DNA from 3 places in the Megasphaera indica genome. Region 1 is predicted to be linked to each of the others. Evidence: riboswitches for the same ligand, from Rfam matches in the RefSeq annotation. Region 1 holds a riboswitch; each other region holds the start of a gene.

Region 1 (5,208 bases):
GATTTGGTCACAAAGGGGACGAATGAACCGTACCGCATCATGACCAGCCGCAGCGAATACCGCCTCATCCTGCGTCAGGACAATGCCGACCTGCGCCTGACCCAGAAGGGCTATGACCTGGGCCTGGTCACGCAGGAACGGTATGACCGCTTCACGGCCAAGAAACAGGCCATCGAAGAAGGCATCGCCGCTCTCCGGGCCATTTCCGTCACGCCGTCCAAGGCCAATCTGGAAAAATTGGAACGCCTGGGCACGGCACCGATCCACACGGCCATCACGGCCTACGACCTCCTGCGCCGCAACGATGTCGACTACGAGGCCCTGCGGACGGTCTTCGACCTGCCGGAACTGGCTGCCGACGTGGAAGAAGAAATCGAAATCATGATCAAGTACGAAGGCTATATCAGCCGCCAGATGGAACAAGTCGAAAAGATGAACCGCCTGGAACAGAAGAAGATGCCCGCCGATATCGTCTATGCCGATATCGACACCCTGTCAGCCGAAGCCCGGCAGAAACTCGATGAAATCCGGCCCTTGTCCTTAGGCCAGGCCAGCCGTATTTCCGGTGTGTCCCCGGCGGATATCACGGCCTTGCTCATCGTACTGGAACAGCACAGCCGGGAGGAAAAAAATCATGTTTCGCAATGAATTAGAACAGGCCCTGAAGGCCATGGGCCTTACCGTGACAGACGGGCAGCTTTCCCAGTTCTGCGCTTTTAATGAAAGACTGGTGGAAACGAATAAAGTCATGAACCTGACGGCCATTACCGACCCGAAAGGCGTCGCCATCAAGCACATGGCCGACAGCCTGTCCTGTTATGACCCGGACTATTTCAAAGAAGGCGCTCGTGTCCTCGATTTGGGGACCGGCGCCGGCTTCCCCGGCCTGCCCCTGCTCATCTACCGGCCGGACTTGAACGTGACGTTCTTCGATTCCCTGCAAAAGCGCCTGACCTTCCTGGAAAACACGGTCCGCGATATAGGACTGACGGCGTCGTTCCTCCACGGCCGGGCCGAAGAAATGGCCCATAAGCCGGAATACCGCAGCGCTTTCGATATCGTCACCAGCCGGGCCGTCGCCCGCCTGAACATATTGGCCGAATGGGCCCTGCCCTACGTGAAGACCGGAGGCTATTTCATTTCCCTCAAAGGGGCCCAGTATGAAGACGAACTGGCAGAAGGCGAAAAAGCCCTGCAGATCCTGGGCGGCAAAATCGCCGAAGTCCGGCCTGTCCACCTGCCGGGACTCGATGACGTCCGCGCCGTCCTTTACATCGAGAAAGTGAAGGAAAGCCCCAAGAAGTATCCCCGCAAGCCCAAGATGGCTGCGAAAAATCCCTTATAGAGAAAGAAGTGTATGCTATGTCTTTGAAAAGAATCTTCTGTCTGGCTGCAGCCGCCTGCCTGACCGTGTCGGCCGCCGTCTTTGCCGATACGCCGCAGCCGCCTGAAATCAGCGCTCATGCCGCCTATGTCATGGATGCCGATACGGGTGACACGCTCTATGCGAAAAATGCCGACGACCGGGCCTATCCGGGCAGTACGACGAAAATCATGACCGGTATTCTCGGCGTCGAATTGGGTAAGGCCCAGGGCAAAATGGACCAGCCCCTCAATATCACCAATGACGTCTACAACATCGAAAGCGATGCGTCTGTCCTGGGCATCGATCCTGACGACCAGATTACCCTGCGCCATGCCCTGACCGGCATGATGACCGTATCCGGCTGTGATGCGGCCGTTGCCGTAGCCGAAACGGTTACGCCGACCCAGGCCGATTTCGTCGCCAAGATGAATGAAAAAGCAGCCGCCCTGGGCTGCACGAATACCCATTTCGCCAATCCCCATGGCCTGCCGGACAGCAATCACTATTCGACGGCCCGCGATATGGCGACGATTGCCGCTTATGGCATGAAAATGCCGGAATTCCGCGACATGGTCAGCCACAGTGAATACGACATGCCCTATATCAACGGCGGGTCCAAGCACTGCACGACGACGAACTATTTCCTGACCAGCGGCTTCCCAGGTGCCAACGGTATCAAGACCGGTACGACCAATGCCGGCGGTCCCTGCCTGATCGCTTCGGCTACCCAGGATGGCCGGACGGTCATCGCTTCCATCATGAACTCGGACGACCGCTTCGGCGATGCCCAGAAATTGATGGCCTATGGTTTTTCCGTCCTGAAACCGGTCGAACCGGCAGAAAACGTCTATATCCTGCGTCAGGCACCGGCAGGCCAGACCTTGTCGGATATCAAGGAAAAACAGGCCCAGGCTGCTGAACTGGCATCGCAGCAGAAGCAGGAAGCAGCTACGGCTGCCGCTTCCACGGCTGCGGCCAAAGCGCCTGTCAAAACAGCTACAACGGTAAAGACCGCAACGGAAACAGCTGCTAAAACGGCAGCCAAGACGACTGCGAAAACCGCTGCCAAAGCTGATACGGTGAAGACCAGTAAGCCGGCTGTTTCCAGCCAGCCTTACGTTCCCTTCTCGCCGGCTGCTTAAAAGTTTACAAAGGGATATTGACAATCACCGTCCATATTCGTATAATAAGCACATCAGCAGATTCGTACAGGACTGACGGAATCAAGTGGAGTAACCACATGAACTGTACGGAGATTTTCATGCCGACCGTCTGGGCAAGAGTATGCTACATATTCTTGAGCCAGGCGGCCGGTATTTTTTTTTCGCCAGCCTGGCTCCTCACAAGGAGTGTTGTCTAAATGAAACGAAATCGCTGGCTCATCGCCCTGTCTGCCATGGGGCTCCACCTCTGTATCGGCAGTGTCTACGCCTGGAGCGTCCTCACCAAGCCCATCATGGAATCTATGGGCTTTACCCTAAAGGAAACGACGTGGACCTTTTCCCTGGCCATTCTCTTCCTCGGCCTGTCGGCCGGCTTTTTGGGCAGTTTCGTCCAGAAAATCGGCCCTCGCAAGTCCGGCCTCTTATCTATGACCTGTTTCGTCACGGCCATGTTCGGCACGGCAGCGGCTCTCTATGCCCACAGCCTGCCCATGCTCTACGCTTTTTACGGCGTCATCGGCGGCGTCGGCCTGGGGACGGGCTATATCACGCCCGTATCGACACTGGTCAAATGGTTCCCGGAAAATCGGGGCTTCGCTACGGGCCTGGCTATCATGGGCTTCGGTTTTGCCAGCCTCATCGCCGGTCCGGCCATGCAGCTGCTGGTCCAGCATTTTGGCTTAGTCGCTAACTTCATCATCCTCGGCTGCGTCTATATGGTCGTCATGACGGCTTCGTCGCTCTACCTGGCTCCGCCGGCAGCCGGAGACGTTCCGGCCAAGGCCGAAAAAGAATCTTCCGTCGAATACGCCGACGCCCAGCCGCAGTTCACCGTCCGCCGGGCCATGAAGACCTGGCAGTTCTACGCCATCTGGTGGCTCTTCTTCACCAACATCACCTGCGGTATTGCCCTGCTGTCTGTCGCTTCGCCCATGGCACAGGATGTCGTCGGCATGTCGCCTATGGCGGCGGCTTCCATGGTCGGCTTCATCGGCCTCATGAACGGCGCCGGCCGCATCGCCTGGGCGACCATATCCGACTACATCGGCCGCTCGGCTACGTATGTCCTCTTCTTTGTCATTGAAATCCTGGCCTTTTGGCAGCTGGCTGGCGTTACGGGCGCCTTCAGTTTCCAGGTCCTGGTCCTGCTCATCATTTCCTGCTATGGTGGCGGCTTCTCGTGCATGCCGGCCTACCTCAGCGACCTCTTCGGTACGAAATACCTCAGTGCCATCCACGGCCGCATCCTCACGGCCTGGGGTGCTGCCGGCGTCGCCGGTCCCCTGGTCCTGTCGCTCATCAAAGAAAATACCAACAGTTATGCCGTCACCTTGTACTTCTTCGTCGGCGCCTTCACCGTCGCCCTGGCCCTGATGCTCTTCCTCAAATACCGCACCCGCCACGGCATCGCCCGCGTCGCAGAAGCACGGGGATGATCGTTCATCGTAGGTCGTTCGTCGTAGGGGGGCGCACGCGGGCGCCCCACGGGTCGCCCCTACAACGAAAAAAAGCTGTCGCTCATGCGGCAGCTTTTTTTTCGATGACGACGAACGATGAACGATGAACGAATCGCAGCCAGGCGACAAATAATCCAAGGCCTGTGGCCTCGTGCGTAGGGGGATGCTCTTTAACCTCTCAGACCGCCTTCGGCGGCCAGCTCCCCTATAAAGGGAGCCTTGGGCGTCCCGTTGTGAACAATGGGAGATATACTCAACTGGTCTATGAGGAATGGTTTTGCGACCTGTGAATAATGATATCAGCAAATGGCATTTCACGGGATTCCCACAACGGGCCGCTCTTTGGGACGGCCCCTACAGCGACATCTGTGATGTCGCGGCGACCTGCGGCCTGCGGGGCTGTCTCACGAAGGTTTCTGCCATCATGTGCCGTCCTTTTTCTTTATGGTTTGTAGTACGGAGTGTGTAGTTTGCAGAGATGATTTTAAATTTAAAGCCATCTGCTAACCACTAACTGCTAGCCACTAACCACTTAAAGAGGCTGTCGCACCTGCGACAGCCTCTTTACATATGTGAATAAAATCACTTAATGAGTTGGACGCATAGATGAACGAAAAATGATTGCTTTTTGATTATAATGAATGAATTTGATTGAAAGTGATTGAATATAACGGTATAATGAGGCCAAAGGAGGATAAAAAGGGAAGTGATACGATGTTGACAGAAGAAAGACATGAAAAGATCATGCGTCTTGTCAATACGAGTGGGGCCGTTTCGGTTCAGGACTTAGTAAGTTTTCTGAACATTTCCGAATCGACGGTCCGTCGGGATTTACTCACGCTGGACCGGGAAGGCCGCCTGCGCCGCGTCCATGGCGGCGCCACGACGCTGCGCGATGATTCTTCATATGAAGCGGATATGGAAAATCTGCAGGACAAGTATTCCATTCATATGAGCGATAAACGCCGCATCGCCCAGTATGCGGCCAGCCTGATCAAGAAGGATGACTTCGTCTATCTCGATGCCGGTTCGACGACGGAACAGATGGCCGATTTCCTGGCCGGATCTGAAGCGACCTTCGTGACCAACAGCATCCCGCTGGCCCAGAAACTGGGGCGCAGCGGCAGCCGCGTCTACATCCTGCCCGGACGGGTCAAAGGCGATACGGAAGCCATTGTCGGCAGTGATATGCGGGATATGATCGGCCGCTATCATTTCACCA
Region 2 (5,208 bases), on a different contig from region 1:
TGCTCGACCATGTAGAAGGGAACCTAAAGAAAAGCAGGTGAGATTATGGAGGTTTTCGGTTTTATCGGCGCCAGCGGCACGGGCAAGAGCCATCACGCCCTGGTCGTCGCCTATGACCACGATATCCAGGCCATCATCGACGACGGCCTGCTCATCGACCACAACCGCATCGTCGCCGGCCGGTCGGCCAAAGAAGAGACGAACCGCCTGAAAGCCGTGCGCCGGGCCATCTTCAACAAGCCCGAAGACGCAGCGGCCATGCGGGCGGCGCTGGAGAAGATACATCCTGATAAATTGCTAATCTTGGGCACGTCGAAGCACATGATACACCGCATCTGTGAGTCCCTGCACCTGCCGGAAGCGTCGCAGTTCATCCGCATCGAAGATGTGTCGTGCCCGTCGGAAATCGCCAAGGCCCGGGCCATCCGCATCAAAGAGGGTAAGCACATCATCCCCGTGCCGACGATGGAACTGAAGCCCCATTTCCAGGGCTATCTCCTGGACCCAATCCGTTCCTTCTTCTATGGCCGCAACGGCAAGAAGATATCGCCTTTTGAACGGTCCGTCGTCCGGCCCGTCTTCAGTTATTACGGGAAACTGACCTTTTCTAACGACGTCCTGGAAGCCCTGGTGCGCCATGCCCTGGCCAAGAACGACGGCGTCACTAAGATTAACCGCCTGCGGGTGGCCATCAATTACAACTCGACGCGCAATGGCCTGGCCATCATCCTGTCCCTGACCATCGCCTATGGCCAGAACATCAAGAAGCTCATGAGCCGTATCCGCCGGGACATCCAGCAGGAAGTGGAATACACGACGGGCATGTCCGTCGAAATCCTCAAAATCACAGTCCGCAGCATTTCCCAGCCTGAAGACTAGGCGTCGCCGTTTTCTTCGGTCAGGACCATCATGAGCGGCGTAATCAGGCCCCGCAGGGCGTCGACATTTTCCGCCGAGAAGCCCTTGTACTGAGGAGAATGGCTCAGGCCGTCGAAGAAATCATGCATACAGCCGATGAGCTGGGAATTATTGAGCAAGTAAATGGGCTTGGTCTGGGGCAATATGTGATGCGTGTTCTTTTTGAAGAAAGCTGACGTGTAATTGCCGTAAAAGGCGAGATTAGAAAAATTCGTATAACTGCTTTCTCCCGATGCCGGGAGGAGGATCCCGTAAGTAATGGCCGGGTTCTGCTTCATCTTTTCGACGATGAGGTTGAGCTGGGCCTTTCTTTCGTCTGGCGTCATCTGGTAGTTCATGTCGGTCAGGTAGAAGCAGCCCGTTTCCAGGTAGCGGATGATGGAATTCTTGGGCATGATGATTTTCATGCGCCCCTGTTCGATGATGCGGTACCAGATGTACTGGATGCGCCGGACCCATTCTTTGGTGGCATTGGGATATTTTCCTTCGTCGATGAGCTGGCACAGCGACGTATAGACTTCGTCGGGGAGGAGGAATTCCAGGCCGTTGGTCAGGAAGAAGAGGTAGTTGTTGGATGTAAAGAAGATGTCGCGGTAGCCGAATTTTTCCATGCCCAGGGACTGGCGGGGCTCCATGAGGACGGGCTGGACCATCATGTAGGCGCAGCACTTCTTATAGATTTCCCGGACCTGGGCCGGGTCGGTGATGGTCAGGCACATGTCGATGTAGTCGTCGCCGTCGACGTAGTAGAGGTAGGCAAAGGCGTCTTTGAGGACGATGATGTTGCGGTACGATTCGTAGTCGATTTCGTGCATGGTGAAATTATAGGTCAATAAGTGGTCCAGACACTGATAGAGGCTGCTGGCGGCCTGGGGCATATGATCGGCAAAGACGTCCATCTTCAGGCCTAAGTGGACGTCGCAGGACCAGCGGTCGTTGTGACATTCTTCCAGGAGCTGCCAGATGCCGTTCTGGTCGAGGACGTGGAACTGGCCGGTCATGATCAGCATCCCCTGGGACTGGAGACCTTCCAGGTATTGGTGGAGCAGCTGGCGCAGGGCCGTGTGGCAGTCAGCGCGGCCGGCGTAGAAATGGATGGCCTGGTCGCGGCTTTCACCTTTCCCCGTCCTGGTCTGGGCCTATCGGCGGCGTACCGGCCAGCGGCGCGGACTTTGGCGGTTCGGCCAACGCCGATGCCATCGTCGACCATCCGTATCAGTTCGACTTTTACGATGGCGGCGGCCTGGATATGGCTTTCCTGGGCATGGCAGAATGTAATGCCAAAGGCGACGTCAACGTCAGCAAGTTCAAAGACCGCATCGCCGGCTGCGGCGGCTTCATCAACATCACCCAGAATACGCATAAAGTCGTCTTCTGTGGCACCTTTACGGCCAAGGGCCTGCGCGAAGAAATCCGGGACGGCAAACTGGTCATCACCCATGAAGGGGCTGTCCAGAAATTCATCGATAAGGTCGGCCAGATTACCTTCAGTGCTGAATATGCCCATAAACACAACCAGCAGGTCATGTTCATCACCGAACGCTGTGTCTTCGTCCTCACCGATAAGGGCTTAGTCCTCACGGAAATCGCACCGGGCGTGGATCTGCAAAAGGACATCCTCGACCAGATGGAATTCGTACCGCACATCGCCGAAAATCTGAAGACCATGGACGAACGCCTCTTCCGCGATGAACCCATGGGCCTGGCCCAGGACATCTTTGAACAACAGGCGGGTTAGTGGATAGTGATTAGTGGCTCGTGACACTGTAGTGGCGCACGTGGGTGAACCGTTAGGGATTGGATGTTTCTCCTAGTAAACCGAATGGAAAATGGAAATCACATCATCCTGGAGCGGGCGCCCCACGTGGCGCCCCTACAGAAAAAGGGACCGTCCGAAGGGCGGTCCTTTTTCTTGACATCTCCCGTCTGCGGACGGTATAATAAATCTGAAACATGTGACTGACGGAAGTGGAGTTACCACGGGGAGCATGATTCGTACGAGCCGACCGTCTGGGCGAAACGTTCCAGAAGTGTCGGTATTTTTTATTTTTGCTTAACTATTCAGGAGGAATCACCATGAAAGAACTGCAATTAAAATACGGCTGCAATCCCAACCAGTCGTCGGCCCGGGTTTATATGAAAGATGGAAGCGACCTGCCCTTTACGGTCCTCAACGGCCGTCCCGGTTATATTAATTTGCTCGACGCCTTCAACAGCTATCAGCTGGTCAAAGAATTGAAAGAAGCGACAGGCCTTCCGGCAGCGGCTTCCTTCAAGCACGTCAGCCCGGCTGGGGCCGCCGTCGCTACGGACATGAGTGATACCCTGAAAAAGATATACTGGGTCGACGATTTGAGATTGTCCCCCCTGGCTTCGGCCTATGCCTGCGCCCGCGGTGCTGACCGCATGAGCTCGTACGGCGATTTTGTTGCCCTGTCCGACGTCTGCGATGTCGAAACGGCAACGCTCCTCAAGCGGGAAGTCTCGGACGGCGTCATCGCTCCGGGCTACAGCGACGAAGCCCTGGCTATTTTGAAGACCAAGAAGAAGGGGAATTACTGCGTCCTCCAGATAAACCCGGACTACAAGCCGCGCCTCGTCGAATCGAAGGAAGTCTATGGCGTCACCTTTGAACAGGAACGCAATGAAGCCAAGATTACGACGGACCTCTTCAAAAATATCCCGACGAAGAACAAGGATATCCCGGCAGCGGCTCAGCGCGATTTGATGATCGCCCTCATCACTTTGAAATATACCCAGTCCAATTCGGTCTGCTACGTCAAAGACGGCATGACCATCGGCGTCGGCGCTGGCCAGCAGTCCCGCGTCCACTGCACGCGCCTGGCCGGCAACAAGGCCGATATCTGGTGGCTCCGCCAGAACCCGAAAGTCCTGAACCTGCCTTTCCGCGACGATGTCCGCCGTCCGAACCGCGACAACGCCATCGACGTCTACATCTCCGATGACTACGAAGACGTCCTGGCCGACGGCATCTGGCAGGACCTGTTCACGGAAAAACCGGAACCGCTCACACGGGAAGAAAAGAAAGCCTGGATTGCCCAGCTCCACGGCGTAGCCCTGGGCAGCGATGCCTTCTTCCCCTTTGGCGACAACATTGAACGGGCCCATCGCAGCGGCGTCGACTACATCGCCCAGGCCGGCGGCTCCATCCGCGACGACAATGTCATCGAAACGTGCGATAAATACAACATCGCCATGGCCATGACCGGCCTGCGCCTGTTCCATCATTAAGGCTTCCCCTGGGAAGAAGAAGGACCGCTCACGGGGTTCCTATGCCCTATAGTTTGTAGTATAGAGTTTGTAGGGGCCACGTGGGCGACCCGTTAGGAATTTGGATGATTCTTCTAGCAAACGGGTCGGGAAATCGTACCTATCCCAGAGCGGGCGCCCCACGTGGCGCACCTACAAGAAAAGGCGCTGTCGCACGAAGGGTTATGCCATCTGCTAACTGCTTAAAAGGAGCTGTCGCGATGCGACAGCTCCTTTTTTCCACGAAACAAGAGGTGATATTATGAAAACCTGTACATCTGTCTGTCCTTACGACTGCCCCGATGCCTGTGGGCTTGTCGTGACGGTCGACGGCGGCCGCGTCGTATCCGTTGCCGGCGACAAGTCCCATCCCTTTACGCGTGGGACGTTGTGCCCGAAGATGGCCCATTATGAGCGGACCGTCCATTCGCCGCGCCGCCTGACGACGCCGCTGAAGCGGATTGGCCCCAAGGGAAGCGGCCAGTTCGCGCCCATTTCCTGGGACCAGGCCCTGGCAGAAATCGCCGGGACCTGGAAGGCCATCATCGCCGAAGTTGGTGCCGAAGCCATCCTGCCCTATTCTTATGCCGGTACCATGGGCATCGTCCAGCACGACGCCCTGCACGGCCTGTTCTACCGCCTGGGTGCTTCGGAACTGGACCGGACCATCTGCGCTCCGGCCAAAGGGCGGGGCTTCAAGGATGTCATGGGCAATACCATGCCGACGGCGCCGCAGGCAGCCCAGGACAGCGACTGCATCTTCCTCTGGAGCATCCATATGCTGGCCACAAATATCCACTTCCACCACGACGTCGAAGCGGCCCGGGCCAAAGGGGCCGTCGTCTGGTGTATCGATGCCTATCGCAACAAGACGGCCGACCTGGCCGACCACTTCGTCGCCGTCCGCCCCGGTACGGACGGGGCCCTGGCCCTGGGCATGATGTACGTCCTCGACCGTGACGGCCTGGCTGACGAAACCTTCCTGGCCCGGAACGTCCTCGGCTGGGAGGACTTGAAAAA
Region 3 (5,208 bases), on a different contig from region 1:
CAAAAGCACCGGCCGGAACCGTCAATGTCGCCCATAACAGGGCTGCTGCCATTAATTTTTTACAGGTCATGAGAATTCCTCCTTTACAGGAATGGCGTCAAGATCAAGCTGAACAAGGCGAAGACCAGACGCTGCAAGGGAATGAGGATATACGTGAAAAAAGGCGTCATCATCAGGGCGATGAGGATGAGGAAGCTGTAGCGTTCGAGGCTGGCCAGCTTATAGTTCCACGACGTCGGCAGGAAACACATGAGGACCCGCGAGCCGTCGAGAGGCGGCAAGGGAATCATGTTGAAGATGGCAAAGTTGACGTTGTACAAGACGATGAGGTGAAGGACCATGGGCAGGGCCGTCGTCGTAAAGAGATGGAGCTTGACAAAGATGACTTCAATGACCAAGGCGACGAAAGCCGTGATCAGGTTGGACACGGGACCAGCCAGGGATACACAGATTTCCCCTTTCCGCCAGTTCCGGAAATTGCCGACTTGGATCGTAACCGGCTTGGCCCAGCCGAACTGGGCGACGAGCAGCATGATCAGGCCGACCGGGTCGATATGAGCCACCGGGTTCAACGTAAGGCGCCCCATCAGACGCGGCGTATCATCGCCCATCCAGTCTGCCACCTGGGCATGAGCGTATTCATGGATGACCATGGCGATGAGCAGGCCGGGAATCCCGGCAATAATAGAAAGTATATTAAAATCGAACATAGAATTCTCCTTTCGTTAATATTTCTATTATACGGTATCCAGGGGAAGATAACAAGATGTGGCTAGGAGTTAGGGGCTAAGGGCTAGGGGTCAGGGGCTAGGGGTCAGGGGCTAGGGGTCAGGGGCTAGGGGTCAGGGGTTAGCCGCTGACTGCTGACTGCTGACTGCTAAAAAAGGCGCTGTCTTCATGCGACAGCGCCTTTTTTCACCGCTTCCGGTATTCATATTCTACGTTTTGTTCGACGATGGCCGCTTTTTCTTCGATTTCGCGGATTTCGTTGATCATCTTCGTCACGAAGGTTTCATCCTTGATGGATTTCAGGTTGATGCGGACGCTGTAAAAAGCCGAGCGCATAGCCGCCCTGGCGTTCATGGTGGCAATGACGCCATCCGTGATGACCCAGGCGTTGCCGTAGCGGACGACTTGTTCTGCCAGCTGGAGGAGGACGAAGATGTCCTTGCCCAGTTCAAAGGGCGACAGAGCCGCATCCTTAAAGGCCTGCTGGACCTTGGCCGCCCGGTCCGGCGTATCCTTGGGCAGGCGGACGGCGCGGATGACGCTGTCGAAGGCCGCTGCGTCCTCGGCGATGCCGTCGAGGTAGCGCTGGCGCAGACCGTGGGCCTTATCGCGGATGGATACCATGAGTTTCTCGATTTCATCGTAGCCCTTCTTGCCGATAGTCAGGTTGGCGACCATCTCTACGAGCGCTGCTGCCGAAGCAGCGGTCATAGCGGCGATGCCGCCGCCGCCGGGAACGGGTTCCTTGGAAGCCGTGACTTCCAGGAGCCCGTCGAGGGGCATGGATTGGAATTGTGCAAAATCCATCTTAGAACAATCCCGTAATGACGCCATTTTCGTCGATGTCCATGCGGTTGGCAGCCGGTACTTTCGGCAGGCCCGGCATGGTCATGATATTGCTCGTCTGGCAAACGATGAAGCCCGCACCGGTGCAGACGCGGACGTCTTTGACCGTGACCTTGAAGCCCTTCGGTGCCCCCAGGAGCGCCGGGTTATCGGACAGGGAATACTGCGTCTTGGCCACGCAAATCGGCATTTTATCGAGGCCAAAGGCTTCCAGTTCCTTGATCTGTTTCTGAGCGTTGCCTTCAAAGAGGACGCCGTCGCCGCCGTAGACTTTCTTGACGATAGTTTCCAGTTTTTCAGGAATCGAAGCGTTGACGTCGTAGAGCGGTTTGTACGGGGTCTTCGGCTGCTGCAGCAGTTTCAGGACTTTTTCGCCCATTTCGACGCCGCCTTTGCCGCCTTCGGCCCAGCAGTTGTTGAGGGCGACTTCGACGCCGTAATCTTCGCAGAGTTTCCGCAGCGTAGCGATTTCTTCATCTGTATCGCTGATGAATTTATTGATGCCTACGACGACGGGTACGTCGAAGAGGCGCATATTTTCGATGTGTTTGGCCAGGTTGGCAAAGCCCTTCTTCAAGGCTTCGACATTTTCTTCCTGCAAGTTCTTCTTGTCGACGCCACCGTGCATCTTCAGGGCACGGACGGTCGCAACGATGACGACGGCATCGGGTTTGATACCGGCGAAACGGCATTTGATGTCCATGAATTTTTCAGCACCCAGGTCGGCACCGAAACCGGCTTCCGTAACGGCGATATCGCCCATCTTCATAGCCAGTTTGGTTGCAACGACGGAGTTGCAGCCGTGGGCGATGTTGGCGAAGGGACCGCCGTGGACCAAGGCCGGCGTATGTTCGATGGTCTGGACCAAATTCGGCTTGATGGCATCTTTCATGAGGATGGCCATGGCGCCTTCGACGCCGAGCTGACGGGCTTTGACCAGATTGCCGTCCAGGTCATAGGCCACGGTGATGTCGCCCATGCGCTTCTTGAGGTCCATGAGGTCGTTGGCCAGGCAAAGGGCTGCCATGATTTCCGAAGCGACAGTGATCATGAAATGGTCTTCCCGCGGGAAGCCGCAGACTTTGCCGCCCATGCCGACGACGACGTTGCGCAAAGCCCGGTCGTTCATATCCATGACGCGTTTCCAGATGATGCGGCGCACATCGATGCGCAGGGCGTTGCCTTGATGGACATGGTTGTCGATGGCTGCGGCCAAGAGGTTGTTGGCTGCCGTAATGGCGTGCATGTCACCGGTGAAGTGCAGGTTGATATCTTCCATGGGCAGGACCTGGGAATAGCCGCCGCCAGCAGCGCCGCCTTTGATGCCGAAGACCGGTCCCAGGGACGGTTCGCGCAGGGCGACGACAGCCTTATGGCCCATGTAGTTCAGTGCCTGAGCCAGGCCGATAGTGGTCAAGGTCTTGCCTTCGCCAGCCGGTGTCGGCGTGATGGCCGTGACCAGGACCAGTTTCCCGTCTTTATTCTTCGACAGGCGCTTAATGGCGTCAAAAGAAATCTTTGCTTTATATTTTCCGTAGAGTTCCAAGTCATCATCGGTGAGGCCGACTTGTTTTGCAATGGCCGTAATCGGTTCCAATTTCGTCTGCTGTGCAATTTCGATATCGCTCAATACCTTTGCCATAGTAGTTGTCACTCCTGTTCTTTTCTTTGCATAAAAAAAGGCCGCTCCGCTGGAAGGTTGCCCAGACGGTCGGCTTTAAGAAATCATGCTCCCCGTGGTAACTCCACTTCCGTCAGTCACATGATTATAGCTTCATTATACAAAAAAAGAACCCTCTGGTCAAGGGTTCTTTTTCAGGACATCTTACTGGATCACGCTGGTATCGAGGTGTTCAAAGCCCGTGAGCAGGCCTTTCACCTGACTGGCAATCTGCTGACAACCGCCTTTTTCCCTGCTTTCGATGTTCAGCGGCATGTTCGGGTCGTGGAGGGACATGCGCAGCAGGGCCCAGCCGTTAGGGAATACGAGGCGCACGCCTTCATAGGACGGCTTGGCGATGGCGATGCCCGCTTGAGCGGCCCGTTCTTCAAACTGTTTAAGTACGTCAGCGCCGTAGGCCTGGACGTCGTCTGTGCCGATGATTTTCAGGCGGAATTCAACGCCTTCCGCAGGATGGCCCAATTTGGCAATGAGGTCGCCGAGCTGTTTGCCTTCCTTCTTGGCTTTCGTCGCAGCGATGAGCAGTTTGACGGCCAGGTACGCGCCGTCGTCGAGGTAGTAGTTTTCACTCAGCGCGCCGTGGCCGGATGTTTCGATGGCCAGCGGCGAGACTGTACCGGCCTTGTTGAGGCGGATACATTCGTCGATGACATTCTTATAGCCCCGCATATAGCGGTGATGGACCAGGTGGAGTTCATCCTGGAGGAACGTCGTCAGTTCATCGGACGTGACCGAGTCGGTGACGATAGTGCTGCCGGGATAATCAGGCGCCAAGATGGCGGCCATCATGGCGATGAGAGCGTTGCGGTTGATTTCTTCCCCATCGGGCAAGACAGCGCTCATGCGGTCCACGTCGGTATCGAAAATGAGGCCCAAGTCGGCTTTGTTGTCGAGGACAGCCTTACGGATAGAGGCCATGGCATCGGCATTTTCCGGGTTAGGGATATGGTTGGGGAACATGCCATCCGGTTCGAGGAACTGGCTGCCCGTCGTATCGGCGCCGAGTTCCGCCAGGACCTTAGTGGCAAAGAAACCGCCGCTGCCGTTGCCGGCGTCGACGACGATATGCATCCCTTCCAGGGGACGGTCGTACATGCCGGAACAGAGGCCGGCACAAATCTTACGGCGCAGGTGCAGGGCGTAGAGGTCGATCAGGTCCAGCGAGGCAATGGCAGCCGACGATACGGCCATGGCCGACGACTGGGAAGCCAGGGTCAGGACTTCTTTGACTTCGCTCTTTTCCAGGCCGCCGTCGACGGTAAAGAATTTCAGGCCATTGCGGTTATAGGGCAAATGGCTGGCCGTAATCATGATGGAGCCATCCATGTGGGTATCTTCAAAAATAATGGACATGAACATGGCCGGCGTCGAAGCCAAGCCGCAGTCCGTGACGTGGACGCCCTGACCGAGGAGGCCGCCGAATACGGCTTCTTTCATCATGCCCGCCGACACGCGGGAATCGTGGCCGACGGCAATGCGCAGGTCACTCGTCTGTTTATTCAGCTTCTTGGCTAAAAACTTGGCAAATCCAGCGGCAATGCGGTTGACCGCTTCCGGGACCAAGGTGACGTCTTCACCGGGAACGCCGGCGATGGCGACGCCGCGGACGTCACTGCCATTCTGTAATTTCATCATCGCTTCTGTAGTTATCATGTAGGGATGTTTCCTTTCTTCGATTTAGCGGACAGCGTCCGCTGCCTCTTATCATACTGAAAATCAGGCCAAAAGGCAAGCGTCGACAATGGCTTCTGCCGTCAGGCCGTACTTTTTCAAAAGATCTCCGGCCTTGCCGGATTCACCGAAACAATCCTGGATGCCGACGTAAGCCTGGCGCGTCGGACAGCGGCGCGACAAGGTTTCCGCCACGGCGCCGCCCAGGCCGCCGATGACGCTGTGTTCTTCGGCAGTGACGACGAAGCCCGTCTTCCTGGCTGCAGCGACGACCAGGTCTT

What was found. Region 1 has a riboswitch for ZMP and ZTP ahead of ACFCTO_RS10055 (L-lactate MFS transporter). Riboswitches for the same ligand answer to the same signal wherever they lie in the genome.
Region 2: another riboswitch for ZMP and ZTP. It lies ahead of ACFCTO_RS09810 (phosphoribosylaminoimidazolecarboxamide formyltransferase); the one in region 1 lies ahead of ACFCTO_RS10055 (L-lactate MFS transporter).
Region 3: another riboswitch for ZMP and ZTP. It lies ahead of ACFCTO_RS10210 (formate--tetrahydrofolate ligase); the one in region 1 lies ahead of ACFCTO_RS10055 (L-lactate MFS transporter).

The regions. Positions count from the first base shown of each region.
Region 1 covers NZ_JBKKJR010000021.1:17,147-22,354, forward strand. The annotation lists gene mnmG (tRNA uridine-5-carboxymethylaminomethyl(34) synthesis enzyme MnmG) at 1-648, shown strand, start outside; gene rsmG (16S rRNA (guanine(527)-N(7))-methyltransferase RsmG) at 635-1,345, shown strand; gene ACFCTO_RS10050 (D-alanyl-D-alanine carboxypeptidase family protein) at 1,363-2,508, shown strand; ZMP/ZTP riboswitch at 2,567-2,651, shown strand; gene ACFCTO_RS10055 (L-lactate MFS transporter) at 2,727-3,965, shown strand; gene ACFCTO_RS10060 (DeoR/GlpR family DNA-binding transcription regulator) at 4,701-5,208, shown strand, end outside.
Region 2 covers NZ_JBKKJR010000020.1:27,016-32,223, reverse strand. The annotation lists gene ACFCTO_RS09830 (PHP domain-containing protein) at 1-41, shown strand, start outside; gene ACFCTO_RS09825 (Asp23/Gls24 family envelope stress response protein) at 46-879, shown strand; gene ACFCTO_RS09820 (hypothetical protein) at 876-1,919, opposite strand; gene ACFCTO_RS09815 (hypothetical protein) at 2,168-2,656, shown strand; ZMP/ZTP riboswitch at 2,864-2,941, shown strand; gene ACFCTO_RS09810 (phosphoribosylaminoimidazolecarboxamide formyltransferase) at 2,995-4,170, shown strand; gene ACFCTO_RS09805 (molybdopterin-containing oxidoreductase family protein) at 4,451-5,208, shown strand, end outside.
Region 3 covers NZ_JBKKJR010000022.1:1,924-7,131, forward strand. The annotation lists gene ACFCTO_RS10195 (hypothetical protein) at 1-70, opposite strand, end outside; gene ACFCTO_RS10200 (site-2 protease family protein) at 84-710, opposite strand; gene ACFCTO_RS10205 (cyclodeaminase/cyclohydrolase family protein) at 916-1,536, opposite strand; gene ACFCTO_RS10210 (formate--tetrahydrofolate ligase) at 1,538-3,217, opposite strand; ZMP/ZTP riboswitch at 3,270-3,347, opposite strand; gene ACFCTO_RS10215 (phosphohexomutase domain-containing protein) at 3,401-4,909, opposite strand; gene ACFCTO_RS10220 (transketolase family protein) at 4,973-5,208, opposite strand, start outside.